2 regions of the Algoriphagus sp. 10J20-15 genome follow, and region 2 is predicted to be linked to the other one. Evidence: riboswitches for the same ligand, from Rfam matches in the RefSeq annotation. Region 2 holds a riboswitch; the other holds the start of a gene.
The links. A riboswitch is a leader RNA that binds a small molecule or an ion and turns the genes downstream of it on or off. The one in region 2 is predicted to bind thiamine pyrophosphate.

Region 1: another riboswitch for thiamine pyrophosphate. It lies ahead of AC0L6R_RS01715 (TonB-dependent receptor); the one in region 2 lies ahead of AC0L6R_RS03170 (class I SAM-dependent methyltransferase).

Annotation. Positions count from the first base shown of each region.
Region 1 covers NZ_JBVVUG010000004.1:1,019-9,481, forward strand. Annotated here, with positions in the region: gene AC0L6R_RS01695 (hypothetical protein) at 1-893, shown strand, start outside; gene AC0L6R_RS01700 (hypothetical protein) at 1,006-1,392, shown strand; gene AC0L6R_RS01705 (amidohydrolase family protein) at 1,334-2,125, shown strand; gene AC0L6R_RS01710 (hypothetical protein) at 2,308-2,793, shown strand; partial or broken gene AC0L6R_RS01715 (TonB-dependent receptor) at 2,877-5,285, opposite strand; TPP riboswitch at 5,422-5,518, opposite strand; gene AC0L6R_RS01720 (fumarylacetoacetate hydrolase family protein) at 5,678-6,523, shown strand; gene AC0L6R_RS01725 (hypothetical protein) at 6,582-7,004, shown strand; gene AC0L6R_RS01730 (TfoX/Sxy family protein) at 7,022-7,486, shown strand; gene AC0L6R_RS01735 (secondary thiamine-phosphate synthase enzyme YjbQ) at 7,483-7,914, shown strand; gene AC0L6R_RS01740 (TlpA family protein disulfide reductase) at 7,917-8,463, opposite strand, start outside.
Region 2 covers NZ_JBVVUG010000005.1:15,374-23,836, reverse strand. Annotated here, with positions in the region: gene AC0L6R_RS03195 (hypothetical protein) at 1-521, opposite strand, end outside; gene AC0L6R_RS03190 (alpha/beta hydrolase) at 537-1,787, opposite strand; gene AC0L6R_RS03185 (Trm112 family protein) at 1,877-2,158, opposite strand; gene AC0L6R_RS03180 (thiamine phosphate synthase) at 2,155-2,799, opposite strand; gene AC0L6R_RS03175 (AIR synthase-related protein) at 2,845-3,852, opposite strand; gene AC0L6R_RS03170 (class I SAM-dependent methyltransferase) at 3,852-4,574, opposite strand; TPP riboswitch at 4,644-4,742, opposite strand; gene AC0L6R_RS03165 (hypothetical protein) at 5,077-5,172, opposite strand; gene AC0L6R_RS03160 (GyrI-like domain-containing protein) at 5,169-5,534, opposite strand; partial or broken gene AC0L6R_RS03155 (acyl-CoA dehydrogenase family protein) at 5,861-7,650, opposite strand; gene AC0L6R_RS03150 (four helix bundle protein) at 7,809-8,051, opposite strand; gene AC0L6R_RS03145 (thiolase family protein) at 8,140-8,463, opposite strand, start outside.

The DNA.
Region 1 (8,463 bases), on a different contig from region 2:
GAGGTACTTTACTGATTGGAAAAGGGGAAAGTGGATTGGATGATCAGGCTTTTTTCAATAAGCTCTCTGAAATAGCGAGCGTATCGACTGTAGATATATATGGATTGACAAGTGGATATACTGGCGGTTTGAATATTGGTTCTCCAAATATTATGGCTCTTGATAAGCCAGAAATCGCATTGCTAATAGAAGGTGGCGTGGATAGTTACGAAGCCGGAGAGATCTGGCATCTACTGGATCAGCGTTTTGAAATTCCGATCACACTCCTTCCGATGGATAATATAGGAGGAAGCACAGTGGATAGATACAACGTGATCCTAATGCCCGATGGCAGATATAATGGTCTTGGCAAGTCTGGCGCTGCAACCTTGAGGTCTTGGGTATCAAGTGGAGGTACTTTACTAGCCAAAGGTGGAGCACTTCAGTTCCTAGCACAAAATGAAGTGGCCGATTTCAAGTTCCGTGATAGAGCCGAGCCTGAAAAAAGCTTACAAAAAAGCTATGCGGACTATGAAAATGAATCAGGTGCAAAAGTTACAGGTGGAGCAATCTTCAATGCCACGCTAGACCTGACTCATCCCATCGGCTATGGTTATCTAAACTCAGATATTCACACCTTCAGGAATGATAATTTGTTCATGGAGCCTTCGGATAATCCCTATGCAAATCCACTTGTTTACACTGATCAGCCTCTTGCATCAGGGTATCTTCACCCTTCCAATCTTCCTGGAATTCAAAATGGTTCTGTAATTCAGGTTTCCGGTATTGGTAGAGGACGCATTGTTGCTTTTGCAGATAATATGAATTTCCGGGCTTTCTGGTTTGGAACAAACAAACTCTATATGAATGCCATCTTCTTTGGGCAGGTAATCCAGGGAGGAACAACCAGATAATTAATTAAACAAAAAATCCTGAGTAGCTTATCGGGATTTTCTGTTTTCAAAACCCCTAACTCTTGTATAATATTTTGCGTAAGCAAGCCTATCGAACCCTAAAAGCTAGTCTATGAATACCTCTACAAAACTATTGTTTGCATCTGCCTTTCTTTTCTTCGGAAATGCATTACTAGCTCAAGAAATGAGTTTTGAGGAATATAACCCTCCATCTACGCTGAAAGTCCCTGAGCACCCAGTTCAAAGAGCAAAGTTTCCATTCGTAGACATTCACAGTCATCAGGGAGGAATCAATGAAGAAAGGATTGATCAGTTGGTTGGGGAAATGGATGAGTTAAACATGGGGGTTCTGGTCAATCTAAGTGGAAGAGGTTTTGGACGGGGAAATAGCAATTCCCAGCAGGATTATATCAAGGACATGATTAAAGAATTTAACACGCATGCACCCTGGTCGATTTATGGTTTTCACCAATTTGAATTTTGCAGGATTTGGAGATGAAAACTGGACTCGGATCGCAGTGAAGGAGCTGGAAGAAGATGTGGCTGCTGGAGCAAGTGGATTGAAGATCTATAAGAGTCTAGGATTGAATGTGAATGATGTGGATGGAAATCGAGTTCCGGTGGATCATCCTGATTTAGATGCAGTATGGGCAAAAGCTGGTGAATTGGGGATTCCGGTAATCATCCATTCAGCGGACCCAGCGCAGTTTTGGCAGGAAATGGATGCTAATAATGAGCGTTGGTTAGAGTTGAAAACGCACCCTAATAGGGCACGAGGAGATGACAATCCAGCACCATTTGAGCAAATCATGGCTGAGCAGCACCATGTTTTTGAAAAGCATCCCGGGACTACATTCATCAACGCACACATGGGTTGGATGGCAAACGATCTTGATGCAGCCAGTGCTCATTTGGAGAAATACCCAAATGTCAATTTTGGAATTGGGGCAGTTATCGCTGAGTTTGGCAGGCAACCTAGACGTGCAAAGGAGTTTTTTGAAAAATATCAGGATAGAGTGCTTTTTGGAAAAGATGCTTACAACAAGGAAGAGTATTACACCTATTTCAGAGTGTTGGAAACAGATGATGAATACTTCCCTTATTACAAAAAATATCACGCTTTTTGGGCAATGTATGGCTTGGGACTTTCGGATGAAGTCTTGAAGAAATTATATTATAAAAATGCGCTTCGTATTGTGCCAGGAATGGATAAAAGTGTGTTTCCGGATTAATGCATTCTTTTTATAATCGCCAGGAGCGCGGAGGTTGAGACAAAGGCTAAAAAGATTTTTCAGGTTGAATAAATCTTTTGCTCAAGCTTTTTTCAAGACCTATGTAAAGCCGCTTTACATGTCGTCTCTTATATGTAAAGAAAATGCGAAAACCTTTACATAAACCCTAAACCAAGATCACTTTGTCCCGATTCAACTATAAAACTGGAAGTTCTGGAATTAATGGCCCTCGATTATTAGGTGTCATTTTAATATCAGCTGGTATCATTGTTTTACTTGTTCCAGTCTTCCATCAAGCCAGTACAGATCCGCAAAAGATAGGAATTGTTGGCGGTGGTTCTTTCTTCGTTGGGTTGGTTATGGTTTCAATTTATACAGGAACTCAAATTGATTTTCATAGGAACAGATTTAAAGCATATCAAAGTATACTATGGATTAAAATTGGAGATTGGCAAGAGCTACCTAAGATCGAGAATGCGGAGTTGATTCTACACAGCTTTCGAAGTACAAATACTCCAAATGGGATTAGCCCAACTCTTTCGCGCGACGTAACTATTTATAAATGTGTATTGCTATCAAATGGAGCCAAGTTTTTAGCACTTGATTTTGCAAAAGAAAAGGATGCGGTAGCTGCTTTGGAGGAAATTAAAAAGGGTTTTGGGATTTGAAAAATTCATCTTTCTAAAGCAAAAAAGAAGCGCTGATTTTTTCCAAAATATCTGGAGTAATTCAGCGCTTCGATTATTTTTTTCTAAAACTTCATAGTCAGCCCCAACATAAAATTGGTCCCAGCCATCGGATAATAGTAGTTTTCTGTAATCAATTCTCTTCCAGAATCTCCGGGAATGTAATAGCTAAACGTGTAGCCATTTGGTTCATGCATTTCCATCGAAGATATTATTGACCATCAAGTTCACTTCTAAGCTTTTGAAGAATCTCGGTTGCACTTGGTAGCTGATTCGGATATCATTTGGTGAAAAAAGAATCCAGTGATCTACTGTCATTGGCTGAGTTATCCAAGAATTGTTTTCCAACATACTTCCGACATCCAGTTCAACGAAAGGTTCTCGATTGGTTTATACTCTAGGATTGCAGATGCAATAGCATTTGGAGAAAACGCAATATCCGTATCCTCGTAAGTAAACGCCTCCTGCTGGAATTCTTCTGTGCTGTAATCGTCCACATACTCGGTAAACTCCTTGATCTTGTTTTGGCTCAGTGTCAGATTTCCACCTACAGTAAGGGCCTTCGAAATTTGATAACCACCCGAAAGCTCGATTCCGGCACGATAAGAACTCGCGACATTTTTTTTCTCGAACGTATGCTCCCACATCATTGATCTGACCAGTTAATATCAATTGGTCTTTATAATCCATGTAATAGAAATTGGCGTTGTAATTAAACTTGCCTTTTTGAGCTCTTACTCCAGCTTCGATGTCATTCAATCGTTCTGGTCTAGGGATTTCAGTGATGGGATTATCCGTAAAGTCCGAACGCTTTGGTTCTCTATTCGCTACAGCATAGCTCGCATACCACACCTGCCCATTGCTTCGCTCATAGGCTCAAACCGAATTTTGGATTGAAAAAGGTATAGGTTTGATTGCCATCTACGATTCTTTGATCGTCGTTGACTCCATGAAACGCGTAATCAATCCCACGCAACTGTAAGTCCCCAAAGAGATTCAATCCAGGACTGATTTCGTGCGTTGCTTTCAAATAGATATTTCTATCGTCCTTCACAGCATTGTTGTCATAATAACGATCCCGAATATTGGTTTCTCCAGCAATTCTCGCCCAAATGATTTCGCCCAAGTGATCTCCGTCGTAGCGATTGGCTCCACCGCCTAAGATGACATCCCATTTTCCATCATTCGAGATATAATTGACAGAAGAACGGGATCCCCCCAAAAGAAGTCATGGTCCTAGCCATCTTCTGCGGATGATATCCGTGCTGGAAATGGTGTTCTCCTCCGATTACTACATTAGGAAGAGCATAACTTGCAAAATCATCATCTTCACGGAACTGCTCATAATAGCCCCGCCCATAAGTATAATGAAGCGCCGCATTTGTTTTCCAATTTGAACCAATTTTTCCGGTGTAAATCAGTTGATAATGGTCCTGTTGGTAATTGTCAGTTTCATTGTCGTACGTGTAGTAGTTATAGGTTCTATCCTCTTCGAGCTTTGATTCCGGAAGTCCCCACCAGGCCTGATAGGTTTGTTCTTTTCCTGAGAAAACATTCAATTTTACTACGTGGTTTTCACCATAGTATCCTCCAGAGACGAAGAAAGATTTCAAATCAGAAAATGCGCGATCCATTCATAGCCATCAGAGGTGATTTTGGATAGTCTCGGCATCCACCGCAAACCGGTTATTCAAAAGTCCTGTTCCTGCTTTTACTGTATGCTTCCAAGAATTAAAGGAACCTACAGAATTGGAAATTTCAGCATAGGGTTCATCTTTCCGGGTATCTGTTTGAATGTTCAGACTGGCTCCAAAGGTTGCAGCTCCGTTAGTGGAGGTTCCAACACCCCGCTGGATTTGGATATTGTCTACGGAAGAAGCAAAATCCGGCATATTGACATAAAATACGCCATGTGATTCTGCATCATTCATAGGAATACCATTGACGGTCACATTGATTCGGCTTTGGTCCGATCCGCGGATACTCATGCTGGTATAGCCGATTCCGGCTCCAGCATCAGAATTTGTCACTACAGATGGGGTGAAATTCAAAAGAATCGGGATATCCTGTCCCAGATTTCTTTTGGCAAGTTCAGCCTTATCAATCGTCTGGAAAGTAGTTGGAGTAGTCGCAGATGCTCTAGTCGCAGAGACAATAAACTCTTCTGACAGGAGATCTGTTGGATTTAGCTCTAGCCTTAATTCTCCTGCTAAAGGCACGCTGAGGCTTTTTTGAAGTGTTTCAAAGCCAACATACGACACCCGGAGTTGAATCTCGCCTTCTTTTAATTTGGTAATTATAAAATTTCCGTTTTCATCCGTCACCGCTCCACGGCCTTGCTTTTCGGTCCAGACTGACGCTCCGATTAGTGGTTCGCCGCTTGAGCCATCCACTACTTTTCCACTGAGACTATTTTGTGCCCAAGTGGAAATTGCAAACAGGCAAAATGCCAGGTTTAACAGTACTTTTTTCATGTGTAATTTTCCCTTTCGGAAGATTGAGTGAAACATGAGAAAGCTCTAGGGAAGCTCTCCGTTATTGTTTACCCTGTAGCAATGACAAAATCAAAAGTCCCGAAGGGTACCTCTTCAGATTAATGATTCTCTTTTCTACTACGCTTGTTCATTTCCCTTCGCCGGCATTACCCGGATCAGGTCGTATGGGTATGATCTCAGCCCGTTTTGTTAAGGCACCCCCTATGATCTAATAGCAAAGGTAATGTGGAAAAACTGCTACGCAAATCTGGGGAGTGGAAAATTGATTTTACCAAAGACTACGTTGTAAGATGATAAAATGGGTTTAGTCTGAGTCTTTGACTCATCTCTCAATTCTTTTTCCTAAATTTCTGATCAAACCCTATTAACCTATGAAAATTTATAAACTGCCTGAGGGCACACTCTTAGAGTATCAAAATCAAACTTTTTTAGGCCCAGCAATGGATTGGGATAAGCTTCTGGCTCAGGAAAACCTAAAAGAGCATTTGGTAACTGAATCCAAATCCTGGAAAGAAATACCTTCTGAAGAAGGAAATGAATTTCTGGAGAAAGGTATTTTGGCACCTATGGGAAATCAGGAAATCTGGGCTGCTGGTGTGACATATTTCCGCAGTCGTACTGCTAGAATGGAAGAATCTCAAGATGCTGGTGGAGCAGATTTTTACGATAAGGTTTACAATGCCGATCGTCCGGAGCTATTTTTCAAAGCTACTGCCAGCCGTGTTTCAGCTCCTGGATCTGCGGTGAATATTCGTAAGGATTCTACTTGGGATGTACCAGAACCAGAATTGACTTTGGTGGTGTCTCCCTCCGGAAAAATCCAAGGATATACCTGCGGCAATGACATGAGCAGTAGAAGCATAGAGGGAGAAAATCCCCTTTATTTGCCTCAAGCGAAGGTTTATGCAGGTTGTGCGGCGATTGGGCCTTGTCTTTTCATTACAGATAAAGCGATTGAAGAAACTGCGAATATCCGATTGGAAATCTTCCGGGATGATGTTTTAGCTTTTGTTGGGGAGACTCCTCTGACACAGTTAAAGCGGAAACCAAAAGAATTAGCAGGCTGGCTTTTCCGCGGGAACACCTTTCCGATTGGTTGTTTTCTCATGACGGGAACAGGAATTGTACCGGATGATTTTACCTTAGAAGTGGGAGACAAAGTGAGAATTGGAATCGATGAGGTTGGGGTTTTGGAAAACTTCATTGAGAAGATCTGATTTGTAGCGATTTGAGATTAAGCTTCGTATTTGGTTTGTATATTTTAATCGACCCTTCATGAGGCGCTCCCTTTTCATTCTTCTGATTACGACAATTATATTTTCCTGTCAGGAAAATCAAGATCCGTATGATGAATTTCCTCAGACTTGGAAAATAGCAGGTTGGCAGAGTAATGGCTTTGCTGGAGATTCAGGTTTTCAGTCGGTAACAGACTCTAGCTATACCTATCTATTCAAAAAAGACGGTAGTTTTTTAAAAACTGTCGGAGATGATTCAATCACTGGGTTCTTTGAAAAGGAAGAGTTGATATATGAAGTTGGCGGTAAAAGCACCAATTATAAATTGTTTTTTCCTGAGGACAGGTTGAGAAACAGCTGTTCTGCCAATCTTGAGTACTTGACAATTGAAGAAAACGGGATGTTGGTTGGTGGAAGTGCGCCCTGCGATGGCCCTTCAATTTATCTTGCTCTTGTGAAATGATAAACTAACTCTTCTCTATGGCCTACGATGAGTATTTAGCTGAGCGATTGGCTACTAGTTTTAGGAGACATGGTGTTTCGTTTACTTCCAAAAGAATGATGGGAGGAATGCTTTTCATGTTGGAAGATAAAATGTGCATTGGTCTAAATCAGGAGAAGCATACCAAAGAAGACAGGTTGATGGTGCGGGTAGGGGAATTTGCTGAGGAGGAATGTATGAAGCGAAAAGGTTGTCGTCCAATGGAGTTCACCGGGAGACCGATGAAAGGCTTTGTTTATGTGGATCCAGAAGGATTCGATATGGATGAAGACTGGGAGTTTTGGGTGGAAAAAGCTTTGGAATATAATCCCTTGGCAAAAAAGAGCCTAAAGTACCACAGTCAGGAAGTGCCCTTGCTTTTGAATTTCGATTTTCAAACTAAACCAATCAAATTGGTTGGAAAAGGTAAATCTGTTTATCTGAGTTATATCTTTATGATATGACTCAGTTTTTCCAGCACAAACTTCGTTTACGGTCTTATCCATCAGGTTATCATTTGATCACCGATGAAATCGAAGAGGCAATTCCTGAAATATCACAGATTAGAACAGGGTTTTTACAGGTTTTTATCCAGCATACCTCCGCAGCATTGACCATCAATGAAAATGCCGATCCTACGGTCAGAAAGGACTTCCAGACCTTTGTAAATGAGTTAATTCCAGAATCTTATCCACGGTTTATCCACACTTACGAAGGTCCGGATGATATGCCTGCGCACATTAAAGCCAGTTTTTTTGACACAAGCCTACAAATCCCCATTTCCGGTGGAAAACTCAACATGGGAATTTGGCAGGGAATTTATCTTTGTGAATTTCGTAGGAATGCAGGAAGCAGAAGCCTGATTCTCACAGCTTTTGGTCAGGAAAAATGAGTCTAATTTTTCTCAAAGAGTGAATCCATTTCGCGTACTATTTTGCCTTTTTTGTACGAGTTCCAGATCTTTTCTATTTCCCCATCAGGATTGACTAAAATATAGGAAGGAAGGATCTGGATTTGATACAAGCTGGATACAAGCCCCCCGGCATCCCATAAGTCTGTCCAGATGATTTGTTCTTTGTGTTTTTTGGAAGAATTCATCCAAATGTCTTTGGTTTTGTCATCCCATATGGAAATAACTTCTATTTCTGAACTGTATTTTTCATAAGCTTCTTTGATATCAGGCAGTGCCATGAAACATGGGCCACATCCCGAATTCGAAAAATCCAGCAGTCTATATTTCCCATCGAAATCTGACAGGGAAACCATTCCGCCAGCGCGACTCTCCAGTTCAAAATCGATGGCTTTCATCCCAACTTTTGGTTTTGGGGCATCCTTCGTGAGTAAATTAGTCTTGGTCTTGGTGTAGTAGTCTGTAGCATGTAAAGACCCTGGAATCTTAGCTAATAGCTGTTCCAATTCTTCATCTGAATAATAGGACACA
Region 2 (8,463 bases):
GAGCCTTTTTTCGCCCATTTCAATTGGATTTCAGCTTCCCTCCAAACCGATAAGTTCGTGGATTCTACACCCGCCGAATCAGTGGTTAGAGTTTTAACATCAAAATCCTCGTCAAAATTTGCCAGGGTTTGCAGGTTTGAATCCTCAAACTGATTCAGGTAAATCGTCTCCGGAAGCCAATTCTTCCCTTTTCTGGCATCTAGGAAAAGTGGTAAATATTCCTTTTTCCCCTGCAAAGTAGCTTCAAGAAATGCTGAAATATAGACCTTGGCAATTTTCTGCTGTGTAGAATCATCAAGCTGCTGCTTAAGATTCAAAAGTCCCAGAAAAGGATTACCGGTATCGTTATTTCCCCAAGAAGTATTGAATTGCCCGTGATTGGCACCATAAACATAGAGTCCAGATTTGAAATGATAGGAGGAATCCTGAAAGCTGATCCGCTCGTATTGCATAGACCCCATGAAGGAAGAAACATCCGCATCCTGAGCTCCGTGAATCACGAAGTAATTGATATCCTTCAATTTTGTTCTACTATCTCAGTCTGGCTCGTATTGCCCGTCTACAGGAGCGATGGCGACGATCGACTTGATGTTATAATGATAATCCAGCTTGACAGAAGCATCGTCCGGATAAAAATCCAATTCATTTAACATAGCGGCGTGAGCCACTGCTTCTCCGCCTCTGGAATGACCGATCAAAGCTATCTTTGTAGTGTCTATTTTATTGAAAAATGGGTGATCTGAACTTGAGTTCCAATCATGCCAAACCTTGAGATGCTCCAAAAGCAACCAGCCTCTGGCATCATTTTCTTCGCTTAATCCCTCCCTTATGTCCGTCCACGAACTGTTGATGAAATTCTCGTCGACTGATACCAAAACCATTCCCCTTGAAGCCAATAGTTCTCCCAGGTAATCATAACCAGGATCAGAATAATCCTGCATGCTATGATTTCCATGAACTACTAAAACTAATGGGAATGGGCCTTGCCCTTCCGGGTACCAAACTCTACCATTGATTGGAAGCGATTTATCATCAAAACCCCAGTATTTCTCCCTCCACCAACCAGAAAAGCCATTCCAGTTATCTAGAAAAGCAACTCCGTTCACTGAATCTGTTAAAAAATTAAAGGTTACTTTCTCAGCAAACTCAGGTCTATGTTTGTCCTTTCCACTGCCATAAGTAATTGTTTTGACCAAATACTCTCCATTGTCTCCAGGTGATTTTCCCAAAATCGCCGGAATTTTGTCTGCAGTAAGTAATGCTGCATTTTCAATTGGATCTACATCCAAGCCAATAATAGAATAGTAATATACTGAGGCTCCGATTCCAAAAAGAGCAATACACAAAGCTATTGAAGCAACCACTTTTTTTGGTGTGGTCAATCTGGAGAAGCTCGAACGTACAAAGATAAAATATACCGCGCCGAGTATCGAAAAGAGCACTGCCAATAGTACTACCAATACCACCTGGAAATAAACTATCATAGCCAGAATAGGCAAGCACATAAGAAGCGCAAATTTGAACCCCCTAGGGATTTGGTAAAGAAGCTTTATAATCCAAACTCCCAACGCCCCCAGAAGAGCCATAACAATGATAGTCAATAGACCAAAAAGCAAATAGTACGGATCGCCTATCTGAAAAGAAAATTTAACAACATTAAGGATAATCAATAAAACTGTGAATGCTATTAAGCCAAAGGCTGCGCCTTTAAATGCATAAAAACCAGGAGAGATAAGTGACAGCTTAGCAGTTATCAAGTTTTTGGCTTTCTTAATCCATTTCTTCATTTTTAAAAATAGTATGGTAATTCAAGAGTATTCCTAAGCTACTTTTTTCCTAGTAAATAATAGAACCATCCACACTCTTTTCAGCAACATCAGATAGTAGAAGGGCTTTCTTTTAACCTAAAATCCTTTATTTCTCTACCTTCCAATTGATTTTGCCATCTATCCAATACTGGTTGCTCCAAGTGTGCTTCCCTATAGTCATCAGGATTCATGATGGGGATACCTTTGATAATTGGGTAGATTCTACTACAGCTTGAACAGTTTAGCCAGCCTTCTAAGATGTTTTCTTCTGCATTTTTGAGGATTATTTTTAAGGTTAAATCTTGCTTATCAAATGGACAGCAGAGCTTTTCAATCGTTTCTAGTTTCATTTTTTTAAGTCAGTAAGTAATTGTTTGTATTGAGAAATGGCTGTCTCTGGATCTGCAGCTTTCATCACACCAGACACCACAGCGATGCCATCAAATTCTAAGGGTTTTAGGTGTTCGATTCTTTGGGTAGTGATCCCACCTGCTAGGAAAATTGGGATGGATGTGAGTTTCCTTGTTTTTTGAACCGTTTCGAACTCCACCAAATCACAGCTATTTGCGGTCGATGAGGGAAACATGGAGCAAAAAGAGAGGTAATCCACATTGGCCCGAATAGCAGCTTTGATCAGGTCCAAGTCATTATTGATCGTCACGCCAATGAGTTTTCCTTGCTGTTTTAACTTAGGAAACGATACGGTATGATCAGGGGACAACTCGTCAAAATGAATTCCATCCATGTCAAACAGCTCGGCCCATTCAGGATGATTATTCATTAAAATAGGAATTCCAGTACCTCTACAGATCTCTTTTATTTTACAAATAAGTGGTGCTACCTGAACCGAAGAAGGGAAATTATCCCAAATCTGCAGAGCGCAAGGTTTTGCCGAAATAGCTTTTTCCAATGATTCTAAAAGCGTGCTTTCTTCCATCGAAGGATCAATCACCAAATATATTCCAGAGTTAATTTTCGCTTTTTCCTTCATTTCCATCCAGCTTTTAATGCATCAAAATAAGCTGCCCAATAGGGATCAAGTCTCCATATAGACTAAGGGAGAGGTAATCCCTGATTTTTGGATTTGAATGCCTGCTATACTTTCAGTCACTCTTCCCACTTGAGTGCAGAGAATATTTATTTCAGCAAGTCGCTTGATCACATCCTCAGATTTATTGCCATCGCAAGCAATGACCATGGATCCAGCACCTACGCAATATCTTGGATCCAGCCCAAACAATTCTGAAATCGCTGCAGCTACATTGCCAATTGGTAATTGGTCAATGTCAATTTCACCGCCCTTATCCGAAGCTACAAGCATTTCATAGATTGCACCCAACACCCCACCTTCAGTGACATCATGCATGGCATGGATTTCCGGGTATTTCTTATCCGTTCCAGCTGCGCAAAGTGCATCTTGAAGCGAGGAAGTTTGGTGAAATTGCTCACACGCAGAATGGTAAATTTCCATCCCAAGCTTTTGCTTGATAGTTTGGGGAAAACTCATCCCCAATATAGCTGTAGCTGTCAATGCACAGGATTTCGTCACCAAAATGGCGTCCCCTTCCTGAGCTCCTGTGGAGCAAAGCATTTCGGATTCTTTTGCAATGGTGATCAACGTACCTCCTCCGGCAAAAGTCGAATTTTGTCCCTGAACAAATCCAGTATGGCCTCCTGTGATAGCAACCCCGATTTCGTGGCAATATCGATCGATAAAACTCCAATAGGTATTGAAATCGGCATTGGAAAGTGTATCCGGCAAATTCAAGACAAACTGTCCATACTGCGGTGTAAAGCCTGTCGTAGCCATATCATTGGCCATGAGGTGCACACTGAGCCAGGCGGACTCCTGCAATCCCAAAGAGGGAATCAAGGAAAGTGGATCGCTTGTAGTCGCCATCGCCAAACCTCCCGGAAGGGACGTAATAGCGACGTCTACACCGAATGCAGGGCCTTGTTTTACTTCTTTTCGAGCAGCTCCAAATCTACCTGCGAGTAAATCTTGGTACCCTTCAAAGTTGATTTTACCGAGTTGATCTGCCATTATTCTACATCATTCAACTTGACATATAATCCGAAAAAGTCGCCATACGGAACACTCCATTGCTGGACAGGAAACCATTTTGGCAGACCTGTACATGACCATTCAATTGTGTAATCTCTTCCTTCCAAAGCTTCCTCAATAATCTTAATGAGCGTCGCTGGTGTGTAAAAAGTAGCCGTGACATAGAACGGGTTTTTACCAAAAGCCTGCTGAACTCTTCTCCTAAGCACCTTTGGTGAATTTCGATTCATCATTCCCATTGCAATACCATATTTGGCAACACGGGCAGATTCACGAATTACTTTCACAGGATCTTTGTAATACTCGAACGTAGTGATGAATGCCAGCGAGTCGAAGGTATGATCCTTGAAAGGCATGTAATGGGAATCAGCCATTACCAAATCACCATCAAACAAATGGATAGCTTGGGATAGCATCAGTGGAGAAATATCGCCTCCTGTAGCTTTAATGCCAATTTCTTTCCACCAACGTGTAAAACGGGTGGTGCCACAGCCGAATTCCAAGAGTGTCTTTACTCGCTTGTCTTTGGACACCAACTGCTCCATGACCTTCTTTTGCCAGACTTCGGCGCGCTTGTATCGCCCTTCGTACCATAGCTCATAAGTATCTGTGTGTGCGCGGTTGAAAAACCACTCAGGTCGATTTTGCCAGTTTTTCTGCGCGTCGGGCAGTAATTCAAAGTTCTTTTTCTCTAGTTCCATAGGGAATTTAAGGTTGCAAAAATGTTAACTGCAATTCCTGCGGTCAGACAACCAAGAGAAAACAAAGGCGTTTTCTGGCTTTAGCATCCCTACGTTGGCATGATCCAAATCAGGTAATTCGGGTATTATCTCAGCCTCACCAAAAGGAAGGCACCCCGTGCAATTGATTCAAATATAGGTGATTTTTCTTAGCCGTAAAATTCTCTCACCACACCTGTGGCTATTTTAGTTAAAATGGCTAGCATAAAAAAACAGAGGCTTGTGACCTCTGTTTGTTGACTAATTATTTTTCTTACTTTCCTTTTTAGCGGCCTTTGCAGCACGCTTTTCCTTTAACGTTTTGGTAGCCGCAGATTTATCGTTCTTAGGTTTACCTTCTGGTTGCTTTGCCATAGTTTCATTTGAGAAATGATGTAACTGATTCCTGTTAAGGTAGTGGGAATTCTGCGACTCCCAACCTGAGTCAACAACTATTTTTTAGCGGGCAATCTACCAGGAATCCTTACTTGACTGCAATAAAAATATCAACCTCAGAATTATCTCCTTGCTGCGATTTGGAGCTATAGACTTCAAAATCTGAAGTATATTTTCTGTCTATTTCAGAATCCTTGGACCAGATTTCCTGCCAAGTTTCGGACAGACTGCCTCAGGCATTTTTCCAGCAGCTACAAACTTGATATGCCTGCCTCCATCGAATTCTCTGGCTACAAGGCCTTTGGCTACATTTTCTAAGCGAGATACTTGATATCCTATTAGGCAAGTATATTCTCCAGTATAGTCAGATTCATAATCGGTATAGATAGCGTAAATATCGTCATTAAGTTTTCCTGAAATTTTTGCTCCAACTTGCTCTTCAAAAAATCTTCCCCAAAGAGCTCCTAAGTCTTCGGCTGCTTTTCCGGAAGAATTAGAAGTTCGTGTGGTAATTCCTATAATTTTAAAAGGGGCTATACTGTGCATCGTGTTTTTGGTTACTGTTAAAAGCTTTAGTCATTTAAAGAGGCAAGTTAAACCAAAAAGGACTCTATGATCCCAGTCAAACTTTAAGATAATTACAGACTCTGATCTTCATTTCTATCAGTTCGGTCATCAAAAAATAGAACTAGAGCAGCTTTTTCATGAATTAGATCATTATGAAATACTATTAGGTCAAAATTGAGCCCTCATTCGCTCGAAAAATTAAGGACTTGTGCTCTCCGCATTTTATTTGTGGACTCTGCGGATAAAACCAAAAAAGCCTCCGAACTCTTTCATTTCGGAGGCTTTGGTACTCAAGTTATCACAACTTAGAACGGATATTTTCCCTGATCAATCATAAAATCAGCGATTTGTCTTCTTAATTCCTTGGTGTTATAAAGTTCAGTCTTGGTGAATCTCTTCAAACCCATAAGCATTACTTTTTGCTCATCGCCTTTGGTGAAACTACCAATGGCTTCTTTCGCAGCTGTATTGATTTTGTCAACCGCCTCAGAAAGATAGATCTTCGCCATGGCAATTTGATTCTTGCAGACATCTTCGCCTTTCATTGAAACCAATTTCTCGGTACGAAGGATCGCAGATTCACTTGCGTAGATTTCTATCATCACGTCAGCAAGGTTCATATCATGATTTCCTGTCTCATCTTCAATTTTATCCTGAAGGGCCATGGCAGCTTTGCCACCAACCATCAGGAATACTTTCTAGCTTTTCAGAACTTCTTTTTCAGCTGCAAATAGCTCAGAAGTATCAATTGTCTCAAATGAAGGAACAGAGGTCAGTTCTTTGGAAACTGCCATTGCTGGATCGAAAATATTAATCTCTCCTTTCATCGCTCGCTTCAGGAGCATACCTACCATCAACATTCTGTTGATCTCATTGGTGCCTTCATAGATTCTAGATATTCTAGCATCACGATATGCACGTTCCATTGGCGCATCCGCAGAGTAGCCCATTCCACCATAGATCTGTACCCCCTGATCGACCACATAATCCAGCACTTCAGAGCACTGCACTTTGGCGATGGCACATTCAATCGCAAAAGCCTCAACACCCTTCAGTTTTGCCTCATTAGCAGCCATTCCTTCTGCTTCGAGCGCATTGATACTTATTCTCAATATCCTGTCCAGCTCGGTAGCAAAGTGCTTCCGAGACGTAAGATTTGGTTGCCATTTCTGCGAGTTTGGATTTAATCGCACCAAAAGAATTAATACTCACTCCGAATTGCTTACGCTCTGTGGAATATTTGATCGCATGGGAGGTCACCGTTCTAACTCCGCCAAGTACACCAGCTCCGAGCTTTACTCTACCGATATTTAGGATATTTACAGCGATTTTAAAACCATTTTGACGATCAGAAAGCATATTCTCCACCGGCACTGGGCAATCGTTAAAGAATACTTGACGGGTGGAAGAACCTTGATTCCCATCTTTTTTTCCTCTTCATTCATTGTGATTCCGCCAAGTGACTTCTCTACGATGAAGGCGGTCAAGTTTTTATCATTTTCGATTTTGGCAAACACAATGAGAAAGATACTGCGAAACCAGCATTTGAGATCCACATTTTCTGACCGTTCAGGTGGTATGTCTTACCATCTTCAGATAGAGTCGCTTTGGTTTTACCGCTATTTGCATCTGAACCTGCATCTGGTTCAGTAAGGCAATAACATGCTGCCCATTCTCCAGTAGCAAGCTTAGGAAGGTACTTTTTCTTTTGTTCTTCTGTACCGTAATACAAAATAGGCAGTGTTCCAATCCCCGTATGTGCTCCGTAGGTTGTAGAAAAAGAACCCGCTGCACCAATAATATCCGCGATCAACATGGATGTGTTGAAACTCATCCCCATTCCTCCGTATTCCTCTGGAACTGTGATTCCCAAAAGACCAAGATCTCCTGCTTTTTTGAAAATGCGTGGGACTAAATCAGGATCTTTCATGCTATCGATCTCCTGTGCATAAGGGGTGATCTCCGTATCGATAAAATCCTGACAGGCCTGAGCCATCATTCTTTGCTCTTCGGTAAATTCTGCTGGAATAAAGATGTCTTGCGCATCTGTTTCCTTGATGAGGAATTCTCCTCCTTGGGTTGATTTTGTAGCCATGTTAAAGACGTTAGATTTTAGACGCTAGCCATAAGACTTAGCTCGATTTTGCATCGAACTTTAGAATCAGTGCGTACAGCATTTTTTGTATTTCAGTGATTTCGCTTGTGACAAAATCAATTTTTTCTAAATCAGTAAATTCCAATTCTATACTTACATCAGAGTTGGGTTTCCAGTTCGCAGATTGAACCATGAGCAATACCAAGAAAATGCACGAACACCTTATCAGTTCTTCTCCCTCCTCCTTCAGCAATACTGGAAGGAACAGAAACAGAAGCTCTTCGCATCTGGGAAATCAAGCCAAATCGTTCCTCATTAGGAAAATCTGCAGTTAACTTATAAATGTGAGCACATAGTTTAATTGCTCTCTTCCAGACAAATAATTCTTTGTAATTGTGCATGATTGATATAGATAAATTGGAACAATCATATTGAAAAGACTAGCGTTAGATTCTACTTTCTCATGTCTAACGTCTTATGTCTTTATACTCATTTCAACAATTCATAGACTCCGGCAACACCCTGACCACCACCAACACAAGCAGTGACTAGTCCGTATTTCTTATTCTGGCGTCGGAGTTCATTGAACATCTGTATGGAAAGTTTAGCTCCGGTACATCCCAGCGGATGACCAAGAGCAACAGCTCCACCATTTACGTTTACGATATCTGGATTGAGGTCCAGCGCCTTGATTACTGATAATCCCTGTGAGGCAAACGCTTCATTCAGTTCGATCAGGTCAATGTCATTTAGAGTTAATCCGGCTTGCTTCAGTGCCTTCGGAACAGCTTCTTTAGGTCCAATTCCCATAAT